DNA from 3 places in the Micromonospora sp. NPDC000121 genome. Region 1 is predicted to be linked to each of the others. Evidence: riboswitches for the same ligand, from Rfam matches in the RefSeq annotation. Region 1 holds a riboswitch; each other region holds the start of a gene.
What was found. Region 1 has a riboswitch for cobalamin ahead of ACFY23_RS03640 (hypothetical protein). Riboswitches for the same ligand answer to the same signal wherever they lie in the genome.
Positions count from the first base shown of each region.

Region 2: it holds a riboswitch for cobalamin, as region 1 does, so the genes downstream of both, cobN (cobaltochelatase subunit CobN) here and ACFY23_RS03640 (hypothetical protein) in region 1, are expected to answer to the same signal.
Region 3: it holds a riboswitch for cobalamin, as region 1 does, so the genes downstream of both, bluB (5,6-dimethylbenzimidazole synthase) here and ACFY23_RS03640 (hypothetical protein) in region 1, are expected to answer to the same signal.

Region 1 is NZ_JBIAZP010000001.1:746,222-750,440, reverse strand. It holds gene ACFY23_RS03660 (sensor histidine kinase) at 1-121, shown strand, start outside; gene ACFY23_RS03655 (response regulator transcription factor) at 114-800, shown strand; gene ACFY23_RS03650 (helix-turn-helix domain-containing protein) at 983-1,627, opposite strand; gene ACFY23_RS03645 (DoxX family protein) at 1,723-2,112, shown strand; gene ACFY23_RS03640 (hypothetical protein) at 2,445-2,810, opposite strand; cobalamin riboswitch at 2,949-3,132, opposite strand; gene ACFY23_RS03635 (ATP-binding cassette domain-containing protein) at 3,217-3,933, opposite strand; gene ACFY23_RS03630 (ABC transporter ATP-binding protein) at 3,930-4,219, opposite strand, start outside.
Region 2 is NZ_JBIAZP010000011.1:111,116-115,334, forward strand. It holds gene ACFY23_RS26210 (sensor histidine kinase) at 1-926, shown strand, start outside; gene ACFY23_RS26215 (response regulator transcription factor) at 919-1,575, shown strand; cobalamin riboswitch at 1,689-1,818, shown strand; gene cobN (cobaltochelatase subunit CobN) at 2,185-4,219, shown strand, end outside.
Region 3 is NZ_JBIAZP010000001.1:428,493-432,711, reverse strand. It holds gene ACFY23_RS02100 (LysM peptidoglycan-binding domain-containing protein) at 1-496, shown strand, start outside; gene ACFY23_RS02095 (Rieske (2Fe-2S) protein) at 754-1,593, opposite strand; gene bluB (5,6-dimethylbenzimidazole synthase) at 1,823-2,452, opposite strand; cobalamin riboswitch at 2,488-2,688, opposite strand; gene ACFY23_RS02085 (EamA family transporter) at 2,909-3,826, shown strand; gene ACFY23_RS02080 (crotonase/enoyl-CoA hydratase family protein) at 3,874-4,219, shown strand, end outside.

The DNA.
Region 1 (4,219 bases):
GCCGCGGCGCGGGCTCGGGCCGCTCGCCGACCGGCTCACGGCGCTCGGCGGGCACCTGACGGTGACGAGCACGCCCGGGAGGGGAACACACGTGAGTGCCTGGATACCGGGCGATGCCTGAGACGGTGCGCGCCGTCCTCGCCGACGACCACTATCTCGTCCGGGAAGGCGTACGGCAGTTGCTCGAGACCACCGGCGAGGTCGACGTGGTCGCCGCCGTCGGCAGCGCCGACGAGCTCATGGACGCGGTGCGCCGGTTCGAACCGGATGTGATCGTCACCGACATCCGCATGCCCGGTGCCGGCTTCCGCGCCGGGCTGGAGGGGATCGACGCGGCACACCGCGTACGGGCCGAGCACTCCCGGACCGGGGTCGTGGTGCTGTCCCAGTACCGGGACGCGCTGTTCGCCTTCGAACTGTTCCGGCACGGCACCGAAGGGCTCGCCTACCTGTTGAAGGACCGGATCGGGAACCTGGACGACCTGGTGGCGGCGATCAGGGCGGTCGTCGCCGGCGGCTCCGTGATCGACCCGAAGGTGGTCGACGGTCTCATCGCCCGCCGGGTCAGTCGCAGCCGTGCCGAACCTGCCGGGCTCACCCCCCGCGAACGGGAGGTCCTCGGCGAGATGGCGCTGGGCAGGTCCAACGTGGGCATCGCCCGCTCGCTGCACCTGTCGGTGTCGGCCGTCGAGAAGAACGTCAACGCGATCTTCCACAAGCTGGGTCTGGACAACACCCCGGACACTCACCGACGGGTGGCGGCGGTGGTCAGGTATCTCGGCGCCGATCTCCAGGACTAGGGCGCGTCCTGCCGAGTTGCCCGCCTCAACCTACTCGCACCAGCAGCCGCAGCACCTCGATCGGGGCGTCTTGGTAGCCGTACGCCCGACCACACATTGGCCATCGCCTCGTACGCCCGCTGTACGTCGCTCGGGTCCCGGGCAGTGCCAGCATGCAAGTTCGCTATCCGACCGTTGGCTGGTCAGCGGCCGGGGCGGGTGGCGACCATGGCCGCGTGCAGCTCCTCGGAAGTGGGGACGGGGGGCAGTGCGGATGCGAAGCCCTCCGGATGGCAGGCGTCGAGCAGTCGCGCCACCAGGCGCCGCCACGCCCCCGGCGCCGACTGCCGGGTGGAGCGCAGCACGCCGGCGTTGGCCATCAGGAACAGCATGACGTCGGCCCCCGTCACGTCGGAGCGCAGCTGGCCCTCCTGCTGGGCGCGCCGGATCAGGGCATCCAGTGCGCCCAGCGCCCGGGACCGGGGTTCCTCCATGCCGGGCGAGTTGGGGAAACAGGCGGTGAAGCCTTCGGTCACCGCTCGGTCGGCGGCCTGCATCGCACACACCCGCTCGACGAAGTCGCGGAAGGCGGCCCCGGGGTCGGGTGCCCGAACGGCCTGCTCGGCGAGGTCGGCCAGCTCGTTCAGCCGATCGGTCAGTACCGCCTCAATCAGTGACTCCCGCTTCGGGAAGTGCCGGTAGAGGGTGGCGATGTTGACCTCGGCCCGCCGGGCCACATCCTCGAGCGGTGCCTCCAGCCCGCGCTCGCCGAACACCGCACGGGCTGCCGCCACGACGCGTCCCCGGTTGAGTTCGGCGTCCCTCCGCAGCCCCTTACCCGATCTCATGACCCAATCCTACGTAGTGAAGGGTGCCCTGCGTTTCTGGTACGGTTGGCGCACCGCTTAACCGCAGGATTCCCTTCGTTTTGTGGAGAGTTACGTTGAAGATCGTTCTCTGGGTCGCCCAGGGCCTCCTCGCCGTCCTGTTCGCCGGGGCGGGCGGCATGAAGGTCGTCATGGCCAAAAACTCGCTCGTCCCGTTGATGCCGTGGGTGGTCGACTTCTCTTCCGGAATGGTGAAGGTGATCGGCGTCCTGGAGGTGCTCGGCGCGGTCGGGCTGATCCTTCCCGCCCTCACCTTGATCGCGCCTGTGCTCACTCCGATCGCCGCCACCGGTCTCGCCGTTGTCATGCTCGGCGGCGGGATCGTGCACATCGGCCGGGGAGAACACCCCCACAGCATCGGCAACCTGGTGGTGCTCGCGTTGGCGGCGTTGGTCGCCTGGGGCAGGTTCGGCCCCTACGCCCTCGCTGCCCGGAACTGGGGGTAGCCACCGGCCGGTAGGCGAGTCCAGCCGCCGACAACCCACCTGGTGCCGACCGACAGGTCGGGCAGATCGGACCGGGGCCAGGGCCGACAGCGCCGATCACGGAGGACCGGTACGCCACCCATCCTGGCGTAGTTGCTGCGTTTGCTGGCGTCGAGGGCAGCCTGCTCCACTCGCTGGCGGTAGTCCAGCCACCATGACTCGTCGGCGGGGGCAGGTTGTCGTTCCTGGGCAGCAGTCCGGCCGCGCCATCGATGACAGCAGCGCGTCGCGGCCGCCCTTGAAGTTGACCGAGGCCGGCGCCACGGTCGACGCGGTTGCAGTGGACGTGAGCCTCACCGGCCGGTGGGGAGCGCCGGGGTGACCACCGACAGCTCCAGGACGGCGGGCAACGGCGCGACGCCCGGCCCACCGGCGCGCACCCAGGCGGCGATGTCGTCGACCACCGAGTCGTGCAGGACCAGGCCGAACCAGACCGGCCGCGCACCGGCGCGCCGCGCCGCGGGCGCGGGGTGGACGACGACCAGGTTGGACTGCGCGCAGAGATCGAGGCAGTCGCTGATTCGTATCCGGTGCGGCGCCGGCAGCGCGGCCCGCAGTCGCCGTAGCTGCGCGTCGTGGTCGACGGTGGGGTGTTTGCGGGTGCTGCCGCAGCAGCAGTCGCGGCACACGGTGACCAGACAGCCCGGTGCGGCGGTCATGTCCGACTCCTTGGTCCCGGTCGTGCCGGGCGGCAGGTGCCGGGTCACGACGCGGGCGGGTGGTGGGTGACATGTCGGGACAGGGTGGACCGCACAGCGCGCACGCGCATCGGGATCGCCTTCCAGCACCTCGTGGACGGGTCATCGCAGTGCCGTGGCCGGTCTCCTGGCTGACGGGAGGTGCGTCCGTGGCCGGCCTTCCCAGGCGTGCGAAACGCCCAGTGACCTCTGACGACGAGGGCCGCGAACTTCCCGATCACAGTGGCGAGGGCCGCACCGGTCTTCCACCGGCTTCCCGAACACCACGGCAGCGTCACACTAGCCTGCGCCCGGCCCCGAATGCCACGGTGACGAACGCCATCGATCGGCCTTCGTCACCACTGTGGACGGCGCGGCGCGCGGCGGTTCACGCCCCCGGCGGGGGCGGGAGGTCGACGACCCGGGTCGCCCAGCGGGCCATCAGGGCCGGGTCGTGGGTGATCAGCAGGACCCCGGCGCCGTGCTGGCGCTGGTAGTCGGTGATGACGGCGGCGAGGTGGGCCTGGGTGGAGGCGTCGAGCATGGCGGTGGCCTCGTCGCAGAGCAGGTAGGCCGGCCGGTGCACGAGCGCCCGGGCGAGGCAGGCCCGTTGCAACTGCCCGTCGCTGACCGCGTGCGGGCGGCGGGCGAGCAGGTCCGGGGTGAGGCCGGTGAGATCGGCCAGTTCGGCCGCGCGGGCCGCGGCCTGCTCGGCCGGTACGCCGGTCGCGCGGAGCGGCTCGGCGACGATGTCCGCCAGGCTGAGCCGCGGGTCGGTGGCGGCGCGTGGGCTCTGGAACAGGATCGCGACGCGGGTGCGGACGGCGGCCGGCAGCCGGTGGCGGACGCCGGCGACCCGGTGGCCGTCGAGGGTGACGTGCCCGGCGTCGGGGGCGTGCAGCAGGGCCAGGACCCGGGCCAGGGTGGACTTGCCGCTGCCCGAGGGCCCGCGCAGCCCGACCGTCTCGCCGGGGGCGACGTGCAGGTCGACGCGGTCGAGGACGCGCTGCCGGCCGTAGGCGACGGTGACCTGGTGGGCGGCGAGGGCGGCGGCGGTGGCGGCGGCCGGTCCGGGGCTGTGACCGGTGGTCGTGGTCGTGGTCATTCCGGCGCTCCGACGGACAGCGGGTGGTGGCAGGCGACCTGGCCGGAGCCCTCCCCGATCACGGTGGGCGCCGTGCGGCAGGTGTCGGTGGCGCGGTCGCAGCGCGGGGCGAAGGCGCAGCCGTCGGGCAGGTCGGTGAGAATCGGTGGGTGGCCGGGCACGGGGCGGAACGCCCGCTCGGGCAGGGCGTCGAGCAGGCCGGCGGTGTAGGGGTGGGCGGGCGCGGTGAACAGCGCCTCGGTGGGCCGACGCTCGACGACGCGGCTGGCGTACATGACGGCGACGG
Region 2 (4,219 bases), on a different contig from region 1:
CCGGCGACGCGGTGGTGTTCGCGGTCGCGTTCGCGCTCTACCCGGTCGCCCTGTCCACCTCGACCCGGAGCGGCGGGTGGGCGCTGGTCGGGGCGCTGGCTGCCCTCACGGCCGGGGGGTTGGCGGGCGGCACGGTCCCCGGGCTGCCGATCGTCCCGATCCGGGCGGGGGAGGAGTCGTTCGCCGCCACGCCGGTCCCGGTCCTCCTCTACGCCGCGACCGTCGTCGCCGCTTCGTGGGCGCTCGCCCGCGCGGTACGCGCCCGACGACGGCACGTCGCCCAACTCGCCGCGTCGCGCGCCGACCAGGCGGTGGCCGAGGAACGGTTGCGCATCGCCCGGGACATCCACGACGTGGTCGGGCACAGCCTCAGCCTGATCGCCATGAAGGCGGCCGTCGCCAACCATCTCGCGGGCAGCCATCCCGAGCAGGGCCGGGCCGCCCTGGGCACGATCGAGCGGGTCAGCCGGAGCGCGCTCGACGACATCCGGGTCGTGCTCGGCGCGCTGCGCGACCCAGCCGACACCGCGCCGAGCTTCGCCGAACTCGACCGGCTGGTCGAGACCGTCCGGTCCGCCGGTGTCACCGTCGACGTCGATCGGGCGGCCGACCTGACTCGGGTGCCCGCGGCCGTGCAGGCCTCGGCGTACCGCATCGTGCAGGAGGCGCTCACCAACGTGCTGCGCCACGCCGGCCCGACCCGCTGTCGGCTCACCGTCACGGTCGAGCCCGGGGCGCTGGCCGTCGCCGTGGTCGACGACGCGGGGCGGGGGCGTGCCGTCGGGCCGCCCGGCCACGGGCTGCGGGGGATGCACGAGCGGGCCGTGATGCACGGCGGCACCCTGGAGGCCGGCGTCGAGCCTGGCGGCGGCTTCGCCGTCCGCGCCCGGCTGCCGTTCACCCCGGCGGTGTCGGACGATGGGTGAGCCCGTACGTGTGCTCCTGGCCGACGACGACGCGCTGCTGCGCGGCACCCTCCGGCTGCTGGTCGACGCCACCCCGGGAATGACCGTGGTGGCCGAGGCGGGCACCGGGCGCGCGGCCGTCGAACTCACGAGGACACACGCGCCCGAGGTGGTCCTGATGGACGTCCGGATGCCCGAGATGGACGGTATCGCCGCCACCGCGCAGGTCACCGCCGGCCGGGACGCGCCCCGGGTGCTCGTGCTCACCACGTTCGACCTCGACGACTACGTGTACCGGGCGCTGCGCGCCGGGGCGAGCGGCTTCCTGCTCAAGGACACGTCGCCCGCACGGCTGCTCGACGCGATCAGGGTGGTCGCCGCGGGCGAGGCGCTGCTGGCCCCCAGCGTCACCCGTCGGCTCATCGCCGAGTTCACCCGCCTGCCGGCGGCGCGGCGGGTGCCGGGCAGGCTCGACGGGGTGACGCCGCGGGAGCGGGAGGTGTTGACGTTGATCACCCGTGGGATGTCCAACACCGAGATCGAGCAGCACCTGCACCTCAGTCGGGGCACCGTCAAGACGCACATCGGCCGGTTGCTGACGAAGCTGGCCGTCCGCGACCGGGCCCAACTGGTGATCGCGGGCTACGAATCCGGGCTCGCCGACCGGTGAGCTGGCGTCGACCGTCGCGAGCGCTGCGCCGCCCCAGCGGGGCCGAGCGTCCGATCCGGTGGCGTTGACCGGGGGACCGGGGGTGTGGCAGCATTCGCGGCCTGACGGCAGTGAAGGAAGCCGGTGCGATTCCGGCGCGGTCCCGCCACTGTCACCGGGGAGCGATCCCCCCTCGTGAGTCACGACCGTGCGTGCGCGGTTGGAAGGCCGGGGGTGAGCGTCGATCCGGGAGCCAGGATACTTCGGCCGTCGGAGTGACCCCAGGGCGTGGACACCCGAGGAGGACCCGATGACGCACCGCGTCTCCGCCATCGACGATCATCGTCGCATCGTGCCCAGGCGCGACAGCGCGCCGGCGAGCAGCCGCATGTCCGCAGCCCCGTCCGGCCGTCGCGCCGCGCGTCCGGCCGGCCGTGGTGTGCCGGCCCCCGGCCGCCCCGCAGCGGTCGGACGCGTCGCCCGTCCCTGACGCCCGCACCGCGCCGCCCGACCCCGCCGGCCCGCCGGTGAGCCGTTTCCCGGCCCGCCGGAACCGCTGAACCGCGTCCATCCCTCGCCTCGCCCCGGTCGCCTCCGCGCCGGCCCGGGCGTCACTCTCCGGAGCTGTCCGTGCGCATCCTGCTGCTCTCCACCGCCGACACCGACCTGCTGGCCGCCCGCGCCAGCGGCGCCGACTACCGGCTCGCCAACCCCGCCCGGCTCGCCGCCGACGCCGTGCCGGCGCTGCTCGACGGCGCGGACCTCGCGGTCGTACGCCTGCTCGGCGGCCGGCAGGCGTGGCCGGACGGGCTCGCCGCGGTCCTCGCCTCCGGCGTGCCCACGGTCGTGCTCAGCGGCGAGGCCCTGCCGGACGCGGAGCTGATGGCGGCCTCCACCGTCCCCGCCGGGGTGGCCACCCAGGCGCTCGCCTACCTGGTGGAGGGCGGCCCGGAGAACCTCGCCCAGCTCGCCCGGTTCCTCTCCGACACGGTGCTGCTCACCGGAGAGGGGTTCGCCCCGCCCGCGCCCACCCCGACGTACGGCGTCCACGGCGACCGTCCCGCGCGACCCGACCGGCCGACCATCGGGATCGTCTTCTACCGGGCGCACGCCCTCGCCGGCAACACCGGCTTCGTCGACGCCCTCGCCGACGCCGTCGACGCGGCCGGCGGCAACCCGCTGCCGATCTTCTGCGGTTCGCTGCGCGGCCTCACCGCCGGCGCGGGGCCGCTCGGGCTCTTCGGCCGCTGCGACGCCCTGCTGGTCACCGTGCTCGCCGCCGGCGGCACGGTCGCCGCCGACGCCTCCGGCGGGGGCGACGAGGACGCCTGGGACGTGGGCGCGCTCGCCGCCCTCGACGTGCCGGTGATCCAGGCGCTCTGCCTCACCAGCACCCGCGAGCAGTGGGCCGGCAGCGACGCGGGACTGTCCCCCCTGGACGCCGCGATGCAGGTGGCCGTCCCCGAGTTCGACGGCCGGATCGTCACCGTGCCGTTCTCGTTCAAGCGGATCGACGCCGACGGGCTCTCCAGCTACGTCGCCGACCCGGAGCGGGCCGCCCGGGTGGCCGGCATCGCCGTGCGCCACGCCCGGCTGCGGCACGTGCCCAACGCCGACAAGCGGCTCGCGGTCGTGCTCAGCTCCTACCCGACGAAGCACTCCCGGGTGGGCAACGCCGTCGGCCTGGACACCCCGGCCTCGGCGGTCCGGCTGCTCGCCGCCCTCGCCGAGGCCGGCTACCACCTCGGCGACGCCCCGGTGCCCGACGACGGCGACGCGCTCATCCACGCCCTCATCGCCGCCGGGGGACACGACGTCGAGTGGCTCACCCCGGAGCAGCTCGCCGCCGCCGAGGCGCGGGTGCCGGGGGAGACGTACCGGCGCTGGTTCGACGAGGCGCCGGCGGAGCTGCGGGAGCGGATGCTCGCCCACTGGGGGGAGCCGCCCGGCGGGCTCTACACCGACGGTGGCGACATCGTGCTGGCCGGGCTGCGCTTCGGCAACGTGGTGCTGCTGATCCAGCCGCCGCGCGGCTTCGGGGAGAATCCGATCGCCATCTACCACGACCCGGATCTGCCGCCGAGCCACCACTACCTGGCCGCGTACCGCTGGCTGGCCGCGCCGGCGGCCGACGGAGGCTTCGGCGCCGACGCGGTGGTGCACCTGGGCAAGCACGGCACCCTCGAGTGGCTGCCCGGCAAGGGCCTCGGCCTGGCCGCCGACTGCGCCCCGGACGCCGTCCTCGGCGACCTGCCGCTGGTCTACCCGTTCATCGTCAACGACCCCGGCGAGGGCACCCAGGCCAAGCGCCGCGCGCACGCCGTCGTCGTCGACCACCTGGTGCCGCCGATGGCCCGCGCCGAGACGTACGGCGACCTGGCGAAGCTGGAGCAGCTCCTCGACGAGTACGCCACCGTGCAGGCGCTCGACCCGGCCAAGGTGCCCACCGTGCAGGCGCAGATCTGGGAGCTGGTGCGCGCCGCCGAGCTGCACCACGACCTGCACACCGAGGACATGCCCGACGCCGACGACTTCGACGACTTCGTGCTGCACCTCGACGGGTACCTCTGCGAGGTCAAGGACGTGCAGATTCGCGACGGCCTGCACATCCTGGCCGCCGCGCCCACCGGCGAGCCCCGGGTCAACCTCGTCCTCGCCGTGCTGC
Region 3 (4,219 bases), 320 kb from region 1:
CCGTCCCACCCCACCCGCGCCGGCCCCGCAGCCCGCCCCGGAACAGGTCGCCCCGGACCGGGCGACGCCCCCGCCCACGGCGGAAGCCCCGGCGCCCCCGGCGACGGGCGCACCCGGCGACCAGGCGCCGACGGTGACGGTGGGAGCGGCACGAGCCGGCGACCCCGACCGGGTGAACCGGCCGCTCGCGGTGTCCGCCGTCCTGGCGGTGGCGAGCATCGTCGGCGCGCAGATCGGCGCGGTCCTGGGCCTGCGCCGCCGCCCGACCCGCGTACCGGCCGGCGCGGCCCGGCTCGCCACCCCCGCACGCCGCAGCACGGGCGGGACCGGCACCGGCAGGAGCCGGCGCGGCACGGGGTTCTGGGGCACCGGCACGGCCACGGACACGGACGGAAACGGCGAGGCGGGCACCAGCGGCCGGGTGGCGGGCGCCCGGGGCCGGGCACACGCGGACGCCGACCGGGACGTACCCATCGGCCGCCACCGCCGCCACTGACCCGTAACCCCCACCCTCCCCGATCGCCGCCGGGCGTCGGTGATCAAGAGGTTCAGGTCGGCAACGAAGATCAAACTGGACGCAAACCAGGTGGTCGGCGGGCAGGTCGGTGATCGCCGCCTTGATCAACGCAGGCAGGGCCGGCGTGGGCCCGTCTGGGCGTGGCCCGCACGGGCAGGGCCGGGGCGGCCGGGCCCGTGCGGGTGAGGGTGGCCCGCCGGGGGGGGCCGAGCCGAGCCAGCGCGCAGGTGGGTGGGTCAGGGGAGGCGGGTCTCGAGCATGCCGTTGACGATGCGGGTGGGCAGGACCTGCTGGTCGTTGGCGGACGGGCCGTGCACGACCTCGCCGCCGTTGAGCCGGAACGTGCTGCCGTGCCACGGGCAGACCACGCACGCGTGCCCGCCGATCTCCTGCACCTCGCCCTTGCCGAGCGGGCCGCTCTGGTGCGGGCAGCGCTCCAGCATGACGGTGACCTCGTCGCCGTGCCGGTAGAGGATCACCGAGACGTCGTCGACCTCCCGCGTGATCAGCTTCCGCTGCGGCAGGGCGGACATGTCCGCGATCGAGTGCCAGCCGTCGCTCATCCGGTGCATCTCGGAGATGCTCTGGTTGACCTGCGCGCCCTGCTTGTACGCCAGGTGCCCGCCGATGTAGGCCCCCATGCTCGCGGCGCTGAGCCCGAGGAAGCCGAGCGTACGGCCGAGGTTGTGCCGGCCGGTCATCCGCGCGGCCACGGAGCCCGCGTAGAACGCCAGGCCGACGCTGTTGGAGGCGGCGTGCACCAGGCCGATCCGGCGCTGGTCGCGGGCGAGGGCCGCCCAGTCGTTGAGCCCGGCGACGGCGGCCGGCAGGGCGCTGGCGGTGCCCACCGCGCACAGCGTCGTGGCGGCCCGGCGCTGCCCCGGCATCAGGTCCAGCACTGCCGTGCTGATCCACGCGCCGACCGGCACCTGCACCATCGCGGGGTGCAGCGGGTGCCCCAGCCAGACGCCGTGCAGCAGGTCGCGGACGCGCCTTGGGCGGAGGGTGGCCTGGACGGCCCGCTGCAACCGGTCGCCGATCCGGTCCAGCGCGGCGGTCTGCTCGATCTTCGTCATCAGTGCTCGCACCCGTACCGACTTCCCGGCAGGAGCGGCCGCAAACCGGTCTCCGGTGACGGATCCGCCGCGGTGCGTGACGAGGCCCCTGCCGGCCCGGAACCGGGCGCGCGAGAGGCCGGTGGCGTAGGCCGCGACCTTCCCGGTGCGCGCCCCGTCGACGCTCGCAGGCCCGCCGGAACCAGTCGCCACGCCGAGGCGGCAGCCCCCGTCCCTCTCCGCGCGACGGTCAGCGGCCCGGCGACGTCCAGCGGTCGTGGTGGATCGCCTCGGCCAGCGGGCGCTTCTGCCGCCAGCCGTGCCGGGCCAGGTCGGGCACGGCCTCGAAGTGGGTGACCGGCCCGAGGCAGAGCCACGCCACCGGCCGTACGCCGTCGGGGATGCCGAGCAGGTCGGCCAGCCAGGGCTCCCGGTAGAACGACACCCACCCGACGCCGAGCCCCTCGGCGGTGGCGGCCAGCCAGAGGTTCTGGATGGCGAGGCAGGCCGAGTAGAGCCCGGTGTCGGCGATGGCGTGCCGCCCGAGCACGGCGGGGCCGCCGCGCGCCGGGTCGTAGGTGACCACCACGGACAGGGTGGACTCCAGCACCCCGTCGATCTTGATGCGGGCGAACCGCTCGGCCGCCTCCCCGTCCAGGGTGGCGGCGAAGGTGTCCCGCTCGGTCTGGACGTGCTCGTGGAACCGGCGCCGCAGCTCCGGGTCGCGGACGACGACGAAGTCCCAGGGCTGCGAGTAGCCGACGCTCGGCGCGGCGTGCGCCGCCGCCAGCACGCGGTGCAGCGTCTCCTCGGGCACCGGCGCCCCGGTGAACTGGCCGCGGACGTCCCGGCGGCGGTGGATGACGTCGTAGAGATCCAAGGCAGGCTCCCGCTGCGCTCGGCCCACGCTCCGGGCGTGGGCACCTGACGCGAGGCCGGTCTTCGGACTCCCGGATCGACGCCTGGCCGTCCGCCTTCCCGGCCCGTGCGGGCCAGTGGCTGCGCGCTCGCGCGTGGACGGTGGCTCCCCGGTCACCGCGGCGGGCCCGTGCCGGATTCGCACCGGCTTCCCGATTCTCCCCGCTCGCGCGGGGCACCTCACATGATCGTGCCGCCCGGCATGCTAGCCCCCCGCCGCCGGGACCCACCGCCCCGGCCCACCACGCAGACCCGCCGCGCGGACCCCGCCCGGACCCGCCGCCCAGACCGCCGCGCGGACCCCACCACACCGCCCGCCGCCCGGGCCCCGCGCCGGTCGGGCGACGCCCCCCACGACGGCCACCGCGCCGTGGAAATCCGGTCGCGGGCCGCGCCGCTCCCGACCACTGTGGTTCGGGTGTACACACTCGCCTCCCGCCCGCTGCCGGCCGGCCACCCGGCGGCCCGGCTGACCGTCGCCCTCGGCCAGCCCCGGGCCGTGCCGCCACCGCTGCTGATGCTGCTGGGCATGCTCTCCACCCAGGTCGGGGCGGCCGTCGCGAAGCAGCTCTTCGGCAGCACCAGCCCCGGCGGTACGACCACGCTGCGGCTCGGCTTCGCCGCGCTGATCCTGCTGCTGGTGGCCCGGCCCGGGCTGCGGCTGGGCTGGCGCGCCGCCGGCCTGGTCGGGGCGTTCGGGCTCACCCTGGCGCTGATGAACCTCGCCTTCTACGCGGCGCTGCACCGGGTGCCGCTCGGCGTGGCGGTCACCATCGGTTTCGCGGGGCCGCTGCTGGTGTCGCTCGCCGGCAGCCGCCGGCCCGCCGACGTGGTGTGGGCGGTCCTGGCGGGCGGCGGGGTGCTGCTGATCAGCGGGCTCGGCGGGACCGGGGTGGACCGGGTGGGGCTGCTGCTGTGCGTCGCCATCGCGGTCGGCTGGGCCGGGTACGTGCTGCTCGGCAAGGCGGTCAGCGCCCGGGTGCCGGGCAGCCGGGGCCTCGCGCTGGGGATGGCGGTCGCCGCGCTGGCCGTACTGCCGTTCGGGGTCGCCGGCAGCGGCACCGCGCTGCTCGACCCGTGGACCCTCGCGCTGGGCGTCGCGGTGGCGCTGCTGTCGTCGGTGCTGCCGTACTCGGCCGAGTTGGCCGCGCTGCGCCGGATGCCGGCCCGGGTCTTCGCGATCCTGCTCAGCCTGGAGCCGGCGATCGGGGCGCTGGTCGGGCTGGTCCTGCTGGGCGAGCTGCTGGCCTGGCCGCAGGCGGTCGGGGTGGCGTGCGTGGTCGGCGCCGCGCTGGGCGCGACCCTGGTCCGCCCCCGCGCCGCGACCACGCGCTGACACCGACACCCCTGGCGCCGCCGGCACCACCGGGGCATGCTGTCCCGATGGGCGTACGCGTCGAACGCGCCGGGCCGGTGACCACGGTGATCCTGGACCGGCCGGCGGCCCGCAACGCGGTCGACGGCCCGACGGCCCGGGCGCTGGCCGACGCGTTCCGCGCCTTCGAGGCCGACTCCGACGCGGCGGTGGCCGTGCTCTGGGGCGCCGGCGGCACGTTCTGCGCCGGGGCCGACCTGAAGGCCATCGGCACCCCGAGCGGCAACCGGGTGGAGCCGGAGGGGGACGGCCCGATGGGCCCGACCCGGATGACGCTCGGCAAGCCGGTGATCGCCGCGATCTCCGGTCACGCGGTGGCGGGCGGGCTGGAGCTGGCGCTCTGGTGCGACCTGC